DNA from 3 places in the Rhodobacter sp. 4.3.4 genome. Region 3 is predicted to be linked to each of the others. Evidence: riboswitches for the same ligand, from Rfam matches in the RefSeq annotation. Region 3 holds a riboswitch; each other region holds the start of a gene.
What was found. A riboswitch is a leader RNA that binds a small molecule or an ion and turns the genes downstream of it on or off. The one in region 3 is predicted to bind cobalamin.

Region 1: another riboswitch for cobalamin. It lies ahead of AC4PTB_RS16485 (DUF4198 domain-containing protein); the one in region 3 lies ahead of AC4PTB_RS12705 (cysteine-rich small domain-containing protein).
Region 2: another riboswitch for cobalamin. It lies ahead of exbB (tonB-system energizer ExbB); the one in region 3 lies ahead of AC4PTB_RS12705 (cysteine-rich small domain-containing protein).

Annotation. Positions count from the first base shown of each region.
Region 1 is NZ_CM178967.1:3,322,432-3,327,434, reverse strand. Features, by position in the region: gene AC4PTB_RS16495 (cobyric acid synthase) at 1-603, opposite strand, end outside; gene AC4PTB_RS16490 (hypothetical protein) at 675-1,022, opposite strand; cobalamin riboswitch at 1,196-1,381, opposite strand; cobalamin riboswitch at 1,464-1,626, shown strand; gene AC4PTB_RS16485 (DUF4198 domain-containing protein) at 1,778-2,641, shown strand; cobalamin riboswitch at 2,661-2,856, shown strand; gene AC4PTB_RS16480 (TonB-dependent receptor plug domain-containing protein) at 2,985-4,805, shown strand; gene AC4PTB_RS16475 (ABC transporter substrate-binding protein) at 4,909-5,003, shown strand, end outside.
Region 2 is NZ_CM178967.1:1,241,899-1,246,901, reverse strand. Features, by position in the region: gene AC4PTB_RS05995 (ABC transporter substrate-binding protein) at 1-866, opposite strand, end outside; gene AC4PTB_RS05990 (substrate-binding domain-containing protein) at 1,104-2,132, shown strand; cobalamin riboswitch at 2,196-2,391, shown strand; gene exbB (tonB-system energizer ExbB) at 2,753-3,541, shown strand; gene exbD (TonB system transport protein ExbD) at 3,541-3,960, shown strand; gene AC4PTB_RS05975 (energy transducer TonB family protein) at 3,957-4,769, shown strand; gene AC4PTB_RS05970 (DUF6525 family protein) at 4,753-5,003, opposite strand, start outside; gene AC4PTB_RS05965 (GTP-binding protein) at 5,001-5,003, opposite strand, start outside.
Region 3 is NZ_CM178967.1:2,589,998-2,595,000, forward strand. Features, by position in the region: gene AC4PTB_RS12690 (glycosyl hydrolase family 28-related protein) at 1-371, opposite strand, end outside; gene AC4PTB_RS12695 (lysine--tRNA ligase) at 609-2,213, opposite strand; gene AC4PTB_RS12700 (tellurite resistance TerB family protein) at 2,317-2,739, shown strand; cobalamin riboswitch at 2,807-2,993, shown strand; gene AC4PTB_RS12705 (cysteine-rich small domain-containing protein) at 3,078-3,422, shown strand; gene dacB (D-alanyl-D-alanine carboxypeptidase/D-alanyl-D-alanine endopeptidase) at 3,413-4,861, opposite strand; gene AC4PTB_RS12715 (nicotinate-nucleotide adenylyltransferase) at 4,852-5,003, opposite strand, start outside.

The DNA.
Region 1 (5,003 bases), 730 kb from region 3:
CACCACCGGCAGATCGGCCTCTTCGGCCAGACGCATGTTGGTGATGTCGCAATGCTTGATCCAGGTCTCGGTCGCCGCCCCCGCGCCTTCGACCAGCACCAGATCGGCCTCGGCAGCGATGCGGCGGTAGCTGTCGATCACCGCGGGCAGCAGGAAGGGCTTGAGGTGGTGATAGTGGCGCGCCGGCCAGTTGCCCAGCGCCCGGCCGCGCAGCACCACCTGCGAGCCGACCAGCGCCTGCGGCTTGAGCAGGACCGGGTTCATGTGGATCGAGGGCGCCACCCCGGCGGCGCGGGCCTGCAGCGCCTGCGCCCGGCCGATCTCGCCGCGCCGGGGCTGACCGTCGGGGCCGGGGGGCAGGTCGCTGTCCACGGTGACGGCGGCATTGTTCGACATGTTCTGCGCCTTGAACGGCGCCACTTTCAGCCCGCGCCTTGCATAGGCGCGGCACAGCCCGGCGACCAGCAGGCTTTTGCCGACATCGGAACTGGTGCCCTGGATCATCAGCGCCCGGCCGCGCCGCGGCGGCGGCGGGGTCAGGAACGGCACATCAAGCTCCGGCAGCGGCGGCACCGGATCGTGGTCGGGAAGCGAGAGGGTCATGGCAGGGTCCGTTCGGTCGGCAAGGCAAGGACGGCGCCGGGGCAGCCCCGACACCGGAAGGTTCGGCGCGATCAGTGCAGTAGGCCCGGCCCGGCGGTGATCTCGGCGGCGGCGCGGACGGGCGCGCCCGGGTCCGGGTCGAGAAGCGCCGCCACCGGCACCTCGGGGGGGACATCGCCCCAAAGCCGGGCACCCGCGGGCGTGGCCCACCAGACCACCGGGCAAAGCCTTGTGCCGCAACACAGGCTGGCAGAGCCGCTGATGTCGAAATCCGCCCCCACCGGCGCCAGCGCAAGCGCCTGGCACAGCCGGTTCAGAAAGGCGAGGCCGGGGCGGCAGGGCGCGTTGGCATGGCGGCAGGTGTTGCAGCCCAGCACCCGGAACGGGCGCAGACCGGGCGGGGATCCTCCGTCAGCCATGGCGGCGCCCCCCGGCCCGCGGGACGGGGCGATGCCCGGCGGAGAGGCCGCGCGGGGCGGGGATCGGGGTCGTGTCTTTCGGCGCCATACCGTTCCTCTGGCAGTGGGCCGGAAAGCGGTAAGGGGACAGGCCCCGGACATGCCGGGGCACCCTGCCTCCGGGCCCGCCGCCCGGGATGGTTTTCGGCCTGGCAGGTCTCCTGGCTTGCGGCTCGAACGCCCCTTGCGCCTTCCCGATCCTGGGATCAGTGGCCGTGCTCGGGGCTTGCCGCTTACAGTTGCGGGGGCAGCGCCGGACTTGCACCGGCTTCCCTTTTGCCCGCGGGATCAGCCGCGGAACCAAGGCGGGGGCAACATGCGCGCTTGCCGGGTGGCTGTCAACTGCCCGCGACGGAAGCCGATTGACGCGGGCGGCGGGCCCTGCCACAACCAAGGCGGGATTGGTTCCCCGCTTGGCGGGGATGAAAAGGGAATGCGGTGCGCCTTCGGGCAAACCCGCAGCTGCCCCCGCAACTGTGAGCGGCGAGCGACGGTCGACGATGCCACTGGGGATGCCCCGGGAAGGCCGACCCGAGCCCGGACCCGCAAGCCAGGAGACCTGCCACCCCCCGGGCCAAGGCCCGGTTTCACCGGACGCCGGGGTGCGCGTCTGGCCCCCGGGCCCGGCGCTCTGCCCGGCCCACCGGGGCCACATCCCTTCGTCCTTTCGCGTCTTGCGGCCGGTTGCCCGGACCGCGCCCCGGAAGGAAACGACCATGTTCTTGCACGGAAACCTGATGGCCGCCGCCCGCGCGCTGCTGGCGATCCCCCGCCCCGCCACGCCGGGGCTGATGGCGCATCTGCCCGAGGCGGGCGGCGTCCTGACCCTCGCCCTTGGCGATCCCCTGGGCGGGGGCGTCGTGCTGGATCTGCCGCCGCCGGGGGCGGTGGTGCATCTGCACGGCGCCCGCCGCACCGATCTGACCCCCGGGCTGACGGCGGATCTGCTGCAGGGCGCGGGCAATGCCGCGCGCGCCTGGCGGACCCGGGTCGATCTGTCGGCGCCGGGGTTGCACCGGATCCATGCCGAAGCCCCGGTCCGGCGCGATCCCGAGGGCCGCGGGCTGGTGCAGCACACGGCCGGGTGTTTCGTCTTGCGCGGCGCCGGAACCGCCAGCCCAGAGCCGCTCGGCCTTGCCGTCGAGATCCTGCCCGACCTGCTCTCGCCCGGGTTCCTGCCGGGGATGCGGTTTTCGGCACGGGTGCTGGCGCAGGGGCGGGCGCTGACGGCGACGACGGTGCTTCTGGAACGGGTGGGGGCGGAGCCTGTCGGCTCTCAGGTGCAAGCCCTGCCAGGCCATGGGGCGCCGCTGTGGATCGTGGCCGAAACCGACCGCGAGGGCCGGTTTCAGGTCGCTCTGCCCGCACCCGGGCTTTGGGCGATCACCGCGACGGGGCCGATCGGCTGGTCCGGGCTGCGGCCGCTGCGACATGTCATCACGCTCTGGCAGCGCTTCGGCGGACCGTCCAGCGGCCCCGAACAGGACGCCGAAGCCTTTGCAATGGCTTGGGAAACCGCCGTCACGCCGACGCCTTCCGGCGCCACCGCCGCGCCGCGGCCGCGCGAAAGCACCGCTTGACGCGCCGGGCGATTTCGTCTTGTCTGCGGCCCGTCCAAGTTCCGGCCTGCGGGTCGGATTGAAAGGGAACACGGAACGGCCCCCGGGCCCAGACCGTGGCTGCCCCCGCAACTGTGAGCGGCGAGCGACGTCGACTGGCCACTGGGTCCCGCCCGGGAAGGCCGACGAAGCGAAGACCCGTGAGCCAGGAGACCTACTTGGACGATCACCCACCCGGGCGCGAGGGGCGCCCCGGGAGCGGTCTGTCCGCAGAGGTGAGCTGTCGCCGTCTGCGGAAAGCCATGGCTTTTCCGCGACATCTCTCATGCCGGGCCGTTTGGCCCGAACGGAAAAGGTCTGTCCGATGCCGCCTCTGTCGCGTCTTGCCCTGCTCTCTGCCGCCGTCGCCTCTGCCGCCGCCCCCGTGCTGGCGCAGGAGGAGGTCACCGATCTGGACACGATCACCGTCACCGCCTCGGCGGAGCCGGTCAAGCTCAGCCGCACCGGGGCGACGGTCAATGTCCTCACCGCCGAGGAGATCGAGAAGGCTGGGGACAAATCGGTCGCGACGCTGCTGGCGCGTCTGCCGGGTCTCAGCATGACCCGCAACGGCGGACTGGGCGCCTCGACGGCGCTGCGCATTCGCGGCCTGTCCGGTCCCTATATCGGTGTGCGCATCGACGGGATCGACGTTGCAGACCCCGCGGGCACGCAATGCCAATACGATTTCGGCGCCACCACCGCGGGCGGGATCTCGCGCATCGAGGTACTGCGCGGGTCGCAATCTGCCCTTTACGGGTCCGAGGCGATCGGCGGCGTGGTCGACATCACCACGTTTCGCGCCAGCAAGGAAGGCACCGAGGCGCAAGTCGAACTGGAGACCGGGGCGCACGGCACCACCAGCGGCACCGCCTCGGTCGGCCTGAAGACGACCCTGGGGGAATTGGCGTTTTCCGCAAGCCGGATCGTCACCGACGGCATTTCCGCGGCGGCGGCGGGCACCGAGACCGACGGCTTTCGCGCCACCACGCTCAGCTTTTACGGCAGCTATGCGCTGACCGACACCGTCACCGTCGGGCTCAACGGAATTGCACGCGACAGTTTCAGCGAATTCGACAGCCCGCCAGCCGACACGGCCGAAACGGAAGACGGCAAGCTGCGCGGCCTGCGGGCCTTCGTGAATGCCGAGACCGGGGCGGTCCGCCACGAACTTTCCTATGCTCACACCGAAACCGAACGTCTCTATCCGCTTGGTTGGACAAAACTGTTCACCGGTACACGCGACCAGATCGGTTACAAGGGGAACTGGGATGCCGGCGGGGCTGTCTCGCTGAACTGGGGGCTCGACCGCACCGAGGAAGACTTCACCAATGACGCGGTTGGCGGCTCCAGCAGCACCAATTCCGTCTTCGGAGAGGCCCTCTATGCTCCGACCGAAACGCTCGATCTGTCCTTTGCCCTGCGCAATGACACGCATTCCAGCTTTGGCGGGAAGACCACGGGGCGGGCCGCGATGGCGTGGCGGCCGACCGACACCTGGGTCATCCGGGCGGTGGCGGGAACGGGGTTTCGCGCACCGTCGCTCTATGAGTTGCATGGTCCTTTCAAAAATCCCAACCTGCAACCCGAAACCAGCCGCAGCTATGAATTGGGCGCGGAATATCTTTTCGGCGCGGGAGGATCGGTGCAGGCGACGCTGTTTGATACCAAGATCAAGGACAAGATCCAATGGGCGGGCGGGGCTTACAATCAGGTGCCCGGAACCACGCAATCCCGCGGGGTCGAACTGACCGCTCGGACGCTGCTGACCACCGGATGGGACCTTTACGGCACCTATACCTACACCGACGCCTATGCGGTTTCGGGGACCGGTGTCGAAACCCCGGCGCTGCGTGTGCCGCGCAATGATCTGGTGATCGGTCTTGAGGGCCAGATCACCGACCGTCTGTCGGCATCGGTCGAGGCTGAACATGTCACCGATGTCTGGGACACTAATTCCTGGCCGCTGCCCGCCTCGAAGCTGCCCGATTACACGGTGGCGAACCTGTCGGTGTCTTATGATCTGACCGAGAGCGCTGCGGCCTATGTGCGGGTCGAGAATGTTTTCGACGAAACCTATCAGACCGTTCGCGACTACGGACAGCCCGGTCGGTCGTTTTATGTCGGGGTTCGTGCCAAGTTCTGACTCTGTTGCGCCGGAGGGCCTGGGCCTTCCGGCGTTCCTTTCGGGAAAGAAGGGCAAGATGACCGGTCGAGCAGAACTTTCGCGGGCTCAATGGCCAAAAGCGGTGAGCCGCGCCTTGCGGGCCGCAGGCTTTGCCATGCTCGGTGCGCTGGCGCTGCCGGTTGCGGCGGCGCCCGCCCGTGTCGTCTCGATCAACCT
Region 2 (5,003 bases), 1.3 Mb from region 3:
AGGAAGGTCACGGCGACATTCGCGGCAGCTTCGGCAACGATTTCCGAGGGTTTCGAGATCGTGTTGTATTGATCGCCCGCGATGATCAGCTGCAGCGCCGCGATGGTGGCGTCGTTGCCGGTGACCGGCGGCATCGGATCGACGCCCGCCGCCTTCAGCGCCGCAATCGCGCCGCCGCCGGTGCCGTCATTGGCTGCGACGATGCCCTTGATCTGATCGCCGAACCGGGTGATCTGCCCGGCGGTCCATTCCTGCGCCTTCGGCGGCGCCCAGTCCGGCGTGTCGAATTCGGAAAGCTTGGTATAGGGCGATTCCTCCAGCGCGCGGTGGATACCGTCGCGGATCAAACCGGCCGCCGCATCGGTGGGCGAGCCGTTGATCTCCAGCACCCCCGCGCCATCGGGCACGCCCGAGGCCTTCATATGCTCGACCAGCGATTTCGCGATCGCATAGCCGATGCCCTCATTGTCGAAGGAGACATAGTAATCGGCCGGTTTCGCCGGGATCGGACGGTCATAGGCGATGACCTTGACGCCCTGCGACTGCGCGATCTCGACCAGACCCGCGGCGGCGGCGCTGTCGACCGGATCGAGCACGATCACCTTGGCCCCCTGCGCGATCACCGAGTTGAACTGCTGCTGTTGCAGCGCCACATCGGCATTGGCGTTCTGATAGATCACCGTGCAATCGGCGCAAAGCTTGTCCATCGCCGCCTTGAAGCCGGGGAAATCGTGCTGCTCGTAACGGGTCGAAGCCTGGTCGGGCATCAGGAAGGCCACCGTGGCCGCTTCCTGCGCGCTGGCCGCGGCGCCAAGGAAAGCTGCGACAAGAACCGAAGCCCCCGCCAGCGAAATCGTCTTGTTCATCCTGGTCTCCTCCTCTGGATGATCCGCAAGGCCCCGGCCCGGTCTTGGCCCGGGTTCCGCCGCCGCCCGACCGGGCCTGCAAACCCCGTCCAGCCACGCCGACACGCCCCGGTTGCGCCGCCTCCACGCCTCCGCCCTTATGCTGCATCGGTTGCGCAAGCTTGCTCAATCGATGAAGCAGAATTGCATCCGGTTTCGATTCACGTCAAGATCGAAGATGACAACCGACGGAAAAGCATGACCGACACCTCTGGCCCCGGCCGCAAGCGCCCGACGATCTATGACCTGGCCGAACGGGCGGGGACCTCGCCCAGCGCGGTCAGCGCGGTGCTGAACGGCTCGTGGAAGAAGCGGCGGATCAGCGAAAAGCTGGCGGAGCGGATCACCGCGCTGGCGGGCGAGCTGGGCTATGCGGTGAATTATCAGGCCAGCCTGCTGCGGCGGGAGCGTTCGAACATCGTCGGCATGATCGTGCCGAAATATGACAACCGCTATTTCGGCGCCATGGCCGAGCGCTTCGAGGCAGTGGCCCGCGCGCATGGGATGTTTCCGGTGATGACCTGCACGCAGCGCGACCCGGCGCTGGAATTCGAGGCGGCGCGGGCGCTTTTGTCCTATCAGGTCGATTGTCTGGTGGCGAATGGGGCGACCGACCCGGACCGGATCGCCGATCTGTGCGCCGCGGCCGGGGTGCGGGTGGTCAACCTCGATCTGCCGGGATCGAAGGCGGCCTCGGTCACCTCGGACAACTTTGCCGGGGCGAAGACGCTGACGCATCTGATCCTCGACCGCTGCCGCGACGATCTGGGCTATGCCGGGCCGCTTCTCTTCATCGGCGGGCGGGCGGGCGATCACAACACCGCCGAGCGGATCGGCGGCTTTCGCGCCGCCCATGCCGAACGCGCCATCCCCCTGCCCGAAGAGGCGATCCTGGCCTGCGGCTATTCGCCCGACAAGGCCGAGCGGGCGCTCGACGCGCGGGCGGGGGCGCTGCCGCCGGGGCTGTTCGTGAACTCGACGATCAGCCTTGAAGGGGTGGTGGGCTGGCTCAACCGCGCCGTGCCCGATCATGCCGGGCGGATGCGTTACGGCTGTTTCGACTATGACGCTTTCGCCGCGCAACTGCCTGACAATGTTGGCATGATCGAGCAGGACGTGGACGGGATGATTGCCAAGGTCTTCGCGCTGATCGAGGGCGGCCCGACCAGCCCCGCGCATTTCCGCATCCCCTGCATCCTGCGCACGCCCCCCCTTCCCCGCGGCTGAGCCGCAGCGCAGCGCCCACAACCGCAAGCCGCAGTTCCGGCTTGACGCGGCGGGCGAATTGGATTTGGCTGACGCCGTCCAAGTTCCGGCCCGCGGGCCGGATTGAAAGGGAACGCGGAACGGCGCTTGCGCCCAGACCGCGGCTGCCCCCGCAACTGTGAGCGGCGAGCAACGTCGACATGCCACTGGGCGCTGCCCGGGAAGGCCGGCGAAGCCAAGACCCGCGAGCCAGGAGACCTGCTTGGACACTCACCCTTTCCGGGGCGCGAGGGGCGCCGCGGAAGCGGCCCGTTCCGCAGAGGTGGCCCGCCGTCCGCGGAAAGCCCCGGCCTTCCGCGACATCCCACCTTCCGGGCGGTTTCGCCCGGCCGACCAAGGTTCGCCGATGCCGCTTTCGTCCTGCGCCTTTCTTTGCCGTCCAGCCCGTCGCCGCCCCGCCCCCGCCTGCGACCCGCCGCGCCGGGGCAAAGCCGGAGATGGCCCGGCCCTTGCGGCCGCCCATTACTTGACAATTTCACTCAGCAAGCGCAGGAGGGGACAAAGCCAGCCCTCCGCCAGCCGCTCCTGTCCCGCCCTGAACGTCCCCGAGGTCTGCCATGCCCCCCGACATGAACCCAGTCATGCATCCCGTCATGCCCGCGCCTGCCAATGACGCGCTGATCCTGTTTCTCGACCGTGTCGGGCTTTCCTCGCTGGCCGAGTCCCTGCGCGCCGCCGCCGCCGCCGAGGCGCTGACCCCGCTGGCGATGTTCGCCCATGCCGATATTCTGGTGCAGGGCGTGATGCTGGGGCTGCTTGCGGCCTCGGTGCTGGCCTGGGCGATCTGGGCGGGCAAGCTGGTGCAGCTGACGCTGTCGCGCCGCCGTCTTTCGCGCGATTACCGGGCGCTGGCGGCGCGCGGCACGCTGGGCGCGACGCTCAGCGGCGGGATTCTGGCGCGGATGCAGGCGGCGGCAAGCGCGGAAATCCGCGCCTCCGAAGGGCTGCCCGATGGCGGCATCAAGGAGCGTGTCGCGATCGATCTGGCCCGGATCGAGGCCGGGGCGGCGCGGGCGATGCAATCGGGGGTGACGGCGGTGGGGTCGATCGGCTCGACCGCGCCCTTCGTCGGGCTGTTCGGCACCGTCTGGGGGATCATGAACGCCTTTGTCGGCATCGCGGAAAGCGGGTCTTCCAGCCTTGCCGTCGTCGCGCCGGGCATCGCCGAGGCGCTGATGGCCACCGCGCTTGGCCTGGTCGCGGCGATCCCCGCCGTGCTGCTTTACAACCACCTGACCCGCGCCGTCGGCGGCTACCGCGCCGCGCTGACCGATGCGGCGGCGCTGGTCGAACGCACGCTCTCGCGCGATCTGGACCGGGCGCGGCGGGCGCCCGCCAGCGTCACCCCCCTGCATCTGGTGGCGGAATAATGGCGGTCCGGCTCTCCGACGGCGACGACCTCGCCCCCGAGGCGCAGATCAACATCACCCCCTTCATCGATGTGATGCTGGTGCTGCTGATCATCTTCATGGTGGCGGCGCCGCTCTCGACCGTTGATGTGCCGGTCGATCTGCCCGTCGCCTCGGGGCAGCCGCAGCCGCGCCCGGCGGACCCGGTTGTGCTGAGCCTGAACGCGGAAAAGGGGCTGATGCTGGGCCGCGATCCGGTCAGCGCCACCGATCTGCCCGCAAGGCTGGCCGAGGCGACGGCGGGCAAGCTGGACACGCGGATCTTCGTTTCGGCTGACAAATCCGTGCCTTACGGCGAGATGATGGGGCTTTTGAACCAGCTGCGCGCGGGCGGCTATCTGAAGATCGGCCTTGTCGGTCTGGAGGAGGCCGCGCCATGAGCCTGGCGCTTGCCGATCCGCCCGAGGCGCCGGGCCGGGCGCTTTTGTGGGGGCTGGCGCTCTCGCTGGCGCTGCATGCGGTCGCGGTTTCCGTGCTGTCGCAGACCGAGGCCGCGCCCGCGGCGCTGGTGGCGGCGGGGGCGGGCGGCGAGGATCTCGACACGCTCGAGGCGATCGCCGCGACCTTCGTCGATCTGACGCCGCAGATCCAGCTGCCCGAGCCGGCGATGACATTGCCGCTGACCGCGCCGGTGATCGACATTCCCGAAGTCCGGCTGCCCGATCCGGTGCTTTTGCCGCCCGAGCTGCCGAAGATCACGCCGCCGAAAGTCGCGGAAGACAAGCCGAAACCGCCGCCGCCAAAACCGAAACCCGAGCGGCGGGCGGAAAAGCCGAAACAGGCAAAACCCGCGCCCGCGCAAAGCGAAAGCCGCGCCGCCGCGCGCGCGGCGGGATCGGGCGCAGGCGCGCAGGCGGGCACGGGCGGGACGGATGCGCAGGCGACGGTCGCGGCGGGCACGGTGAAAAGCCAGCTTGCGAAATGGGGCGCGACGATCCGCACCCGGATCGAGCGGCGCAAGAGCTATCCCGCCGCGGCGGGACGGGCTTCGGGCTCGGTCGGGCTGGCGCTGCGGGTCGGCCGCGACGGCGCGCTGATTTCGGCCGCGGTGAACCGCTCCTCGGGCCATCCGGCGCTCGATGCGGCGGCGCTGGCGGCGGTGCAGAAGGCGGGGCGTTTCCCCGCCGCCCCGGCAGAGCTGGCAAAGCCGAGCTACGCCTTTTCCATTTCCGTCAAGTTTTCGCGCTGAGCGACGGCTCGCGCGCCAGCGTCCGCGCCTCGGCCAGATGCAGCCGGTCAAGCGCCGCCTGCGGCGAGCCGGTCTCTGCCAGCGCCCGCGCCCAGATCCGCGCCACCGAGGCCGCCGACCAGGGCAGCACCGCCTGATGCGCCCAGGCCCGTGCGGGCGCGGGCAGCCGGTCGAAGGCCGCCATCGGATCGGCCCGCAACCGGCGGCGCAGCGGTGTCGTCAGGTTGCGCCTCA
Region 3 (5,003 bases):
TAGCTGGTCAGCGTGACCGAACTGCCCACTTCGACCAGCCCGGTCACATGCGCATTCGCCGCGCTCATCGCATAGCCCGCGATCCGCACCGCACAGAAATTGCCCGAGACCGCCTTCACCTTGGCGGTGATGCGCAGATAGACGCCGGGCAGGATCGGCGTCTGCCCCATCCAGCGCAGCTTCTGCGTGCTTTGGGTCTTCACCAGCTCCAGACAGGAGCCGAAATCGGCATCCGCCGGCACCAGCACCGCATTCGCAGCCCCGGCATAGCTGGCCGAGCCCGCCGTGCCATTCTCGCTCGACCATTGGCCCAGCCCCAGTTCGAACGCAGGGGGGGTCAGGTTCACCCCGTCAGTGATCGCGATATTCATCCCAGACTCCTTCATGTTCAGCCCCCCGCGCCACGGCAGGCGCCCACCGGCCGCGGCGCGAACACGCCGCGCGACCGCCCATGGCGCTGCGCAGGATCGGGGATTTCACCGGGAGATCGCACCCGGTCCAAGCAGAACTAGCCGCGAAGATTGAAGAAGACCTGACGACAGCGCGCGCTGCCCGGGCCCCGGACAACGCGCGCAAAGGTATTTCTTATCAGTGATTTAAGACCGTAATCAGGGCTTGATCAGCCCGCCCGCCAGCGCGGTCTCCATCAGCGCGATGGTTTCGCGCACGCCATAAAGCGCGATGAAGCCGCCAAAGCGCGGCCCTTGGCTTTGGCCCAGCAGCACTTCGTAAAGCGCGGTGAACCAGTCCCGCAGCGGCTCGAACCCATGCGCGGTGCCGACGGCGAACACGATCGTTTGCAGCCCCTCGGACGGGTCTTCGAACTGCTCGTGCAGATCGGTCGCAGGCAGCGCCTTCAGCCGCGCCAACAGATCCTCCATCGCCGCGCGTTCCTTGTCCGTGGGCAGCCGGAAGGTCCGGGTCGGCGCGACGAAATCATGGAAATAGCGCACCGCAAAGCCCGCCGCCGCGTCCAGATCGGGATGGGTCTCGGGCGTGGCTTCCGGCGCATAGCGCTTGATGAAGCCCCAAAGCCCGGCCTTGTCGCTTGCCCCCGCCACCGAGGCGAGGTTGAGCAGCATCGCAAACGGCACCACCAGGTTCGACTCGGGCGGCTGGCCGCCGTGGATGTGCCAGACCGGGTTGTCGATCTGCTTCTCGACCGGCTGGGTCGGATAGGCGCGCAGCTGCTGGTGGTATTCATCCACCGCTTTCGGGATCACATCCCACCACAGCCGCTTCGCCGTCTTCGGCTTTTGATACATGAAATAGGACAGGCTTTCGGTCGCCGCATAGCTCAGCCATTCGTCGATCGTCAGCCCGTTGCCCTTCGATTTCGAGATCTTCTGCCCCTGATCGTCCAGGAACAGCTCATAGGTGAAATGCTCGGGCTTGCGGCCGCCCAGCACCTCGCAAATGCCGTCATAAATCGGCGTGTTGGTCGAGTGGTCCTTGCCATACATCTCGAAATCGACATCCAGCGCCGCCCAGCGCATGCCGAAATCGGGCTTCCACTGCAGCTTCACCTTGCCGCCCGTCACCGGCAGCGTCCATTCGCGCCCGTCCTCGTCGTCAAAGGTGATCAGCCCGTTTTTCGCATCGACATGCTTCATCGGCACATACAGCACGCGCCCGGTTTCCGGGTGGATCGGCAGGAAGCAGGAATAGGTCTGCTGGCGCTCTTCGCGGAGGGATTTCAGCATGATCGCCATGATCGCCTCATAGCGTTCGGCGCAAAGCATCAGCATCTCGTCGAACTTGCCGGACTTGTAATAATCCGTCGCGCTGGCGAATTCATAGTCGAACCCGAAGGTGTCCAGAAACCGGCGCAGCATGGCGTTGTTGTGATTGCCGAAACTGTCGAACTCGCCGAACGGATCGGGCACGGCGGTCAGCGGCTTCTGGATATTCGCGTAAAGCAGCTCCTGCTGCGGCACGTTTTCGGGCACCTTGCGCATGCCGTCCATATCGTCGGAAAAGCACAAAAGCCGCGTCGGAATGTCCGAGATGATCTCGAAGGCGCGGCGGATCATCGTCGTGCGCGCCACCTCGCCGAAGGTGCCGATATGCGGCAGACCCGAGGGGCCATAGCCGGTCTCGAACAGCACATGGCCCTTTTTCGGCGGCGCCTTTTCGTAGCGTTTGAGCACCCGGCGCGCTTCCTCGAAAGGCCAGGCTTTGGAGTTCATCGCAGCGTCGCGCAGGGTGGTCATGGCAAATCCTCATCCGGGCGCCCCATGCGCCTCGCGCCTGACCTATTGAACGAGGCCTGAAACGTCAATAATTCTTGCGGCAGAGCCAGAAAAGGAAACCCCCGTGACCGACACCCTTCCCTCGCTTTCGCCGCAGGATGCGCTCGTTGCCGTGATGGTGGCCGTTTCGGCCTCCGACGCCACGATCCGCACCGCCGAGCTGGTCGCCATTGAGCGGATGGTGAACCACATGCCGATCTTCGCCACCTATGACATCGACCGCATCCGCATCGTGGCGCAGACCGTCTATGCGCTTTTCGAGGAGGAGGAGGGGCTTGCCGCCCTGTTCGGTCTCGTGCGCGAGGCGCTGCCCGAAAAGCTCTTCGAGACCGCCTATGCGCTGGCCTGCGACGTGGCGGCGGCCGATGGCGTGCTGCACCAGCCCGAATTGCGCATGCTCGAGGAAATCCGCGACGAGCTGGCGATCGACCGGCTGCATGCGGTGGCGATCGAATGGGGCGCGCGGGTGCGTCACGTCAAGCTCTGACAGCCGCCCGATGCGGACAAGACCCGCATCCAGCCGCAAAGCCGATTGACACCGCCCCCGCCCGCCCCCATCTTCAGCGGGCCTTGGTCCTGCGGCACGCTGCCGCAGGGTAATAGGGAAGCCGGTGCAACTCCGGCGCTGCCCCCGCAACTGTAAGCGGCGAGCCTTCTGCAACACCCACTGGCCCCGGCCGGGAAGGGGCAGCAGGCGCCCGAGCCGCAAGCCAGGAGACCTGCCAGGCCAAAGACCATCCCGGGCGGCGGGCCCGGAGGCATGGAGCCCGCCTGCGCGGGCCGCGCCTGTCCGCCCTCGGCCCGACACAACGGAGCGGCCAGGCCATGGAACCGAAAGACACGACGACGAACACCGCCTTCAAGGGCTACACGAACACCAGCTGCCCGTTCCTGCCCTGCCATCCGGGGGTGAAACGCGCCTTCAACTGCCTGTTTTGCTACTGCCCGCTGATCGCCTATGAATGCCCCGGCCCCTATCAGACCTACACCGACCGCAACGGGTTGACGCGCAAGGATTGTTCCGCCTGCACCCTGCCCCATGACGGGCACGAGCAATCCTGGAACTTCATCCAGAAATGGCTGGAATACCCGCAGCCCTGGTCGGGCAAGCCGCAGACCGAACCGCCCACCGCCCGCCCGCGTCCGCCGGGATCGACCGATCAGCCGTAAAGCGTCGCCCAGCGGGTGATCAGCTGGCTTTGCAGCAGTTTCGAGCGCCCGACCCAGCCGCGCGAGCCCTCCGCCTGCTCGGCGTCGCGCGATTTCGCCCGCCGCGCCAGATCGCCGGTGAAGATCGCGAAGGTCAGCTCGGTGCCGTCGGGCGCCGTGATATAGCCCGTCAGCGTCGAGACGAAATTCAGCGTCCCGGTCTTCGCATCGACGCGGATCTGCGCGCCCTTGACCTTGCCGCCCGCCTCGTCGCGCAGGTTGAAGGGCTTCATCAGGCCCCGCAGCCCGACCTTCGGCCCCAAAAGCGTCACCGCCTTGACCATCTCGATCGGCGCGATCCGGTCATCGCCGCCCAGCCCCGAATGATCGACAAACCGCGCCCGCGTGCCGCCCAGCCGCCCGCTCAGCCAGTCGCTCATCGCCGCCCCCGAGGCGCCGCGCGCCGCATTCGCCCCCCGCGCCGCCGTCGCCGTCATCCCCACCGCCTCGGCGGTGATGTTGGTCGAATATTTCATCATCGAGCGCAGGATCTTCGGCAGCACCTCCGAGGGCTGGCTCACCAGCACCTGCGCCCCCGCGGGCAGCGCCCGCACCGGCTCGGGGGCGGGCAGATCGATGCCGCGCGCCCGCGCCAGCGTCTGGAACACATCGCCCGCATAGGCCTCGGGCAGCCGCACCGGCAACCAGCGGCTGCCGTCCTTGCCCAGCGCGCTTGCCGCCACCGTCCAATGCTCGCGCCCGCCCGCCTGCCGATACTCGAACAGCGGCGCCTGCCGCGATACCGCCGCCACCTCGGCGGTATAGACCTTGGGCACATGGCGCTCGGACCGCGCATCCATCGCCAGCGCATAGCCGCCCTTGGCCCGCTTCCACTCGAAATGGACGCGGTTGTAATTCAGGATCAGCCCGGAAATCGCCGGGTTGTAGCCCACATGCACCGGCTGATCGGCCGCGATCGCCTCGGCATAGGGCAGCGCGCCGCCCCAGACCAGAAACCGCCCGCGCACGCCGGTCACGCCCCGTTGCGCCAGCGCCGCCGCCAGATCGGCCAGCCCGTCGGTGCTCAGCGTCGGATCGCCGCCCCCCGCCAGGATAAGATCGCCCTCGACCCGCCCGCCCGCAACCGGCCCCGTCGCCAGCACCCGGGTCTGAAACCGGAACTGCGGCCCCAGCGTTTCCAGCGCATAAAGCGTGGTGATCGCTTTCGCGGTCGAGGCGGGCGCCATCGGTTTCGTGCCGCCGCGCGCCTCCAGCACCAGCCCGCTGCGCGCATCGGCCACCACATAGCCGACATCGCCGCCCAGCCGCGCTGCCGCGATCAGCTCCTCGCCCGACAGCAGCCGCAGCGCCGCCCCCTCGGCCCGCAAGACCGCAGGCATGGCCAGACCAGCCCCCGCCCCCAGCATCCCGCCCAGGATCTTCCGCCGCGTCACGTCCATGCCCGTCTCCCTTCCGCTGCGCCGCGCCAATCGCCCCCGGCCCGGATCGCGGAGGAGGACAGGTCCGACATCGGCATCTGCACGAAACACCAGGCGGGCAAGTCCGCGCAAGCCAGATGCCGCGCCTGCGCCGCCCCAAGCC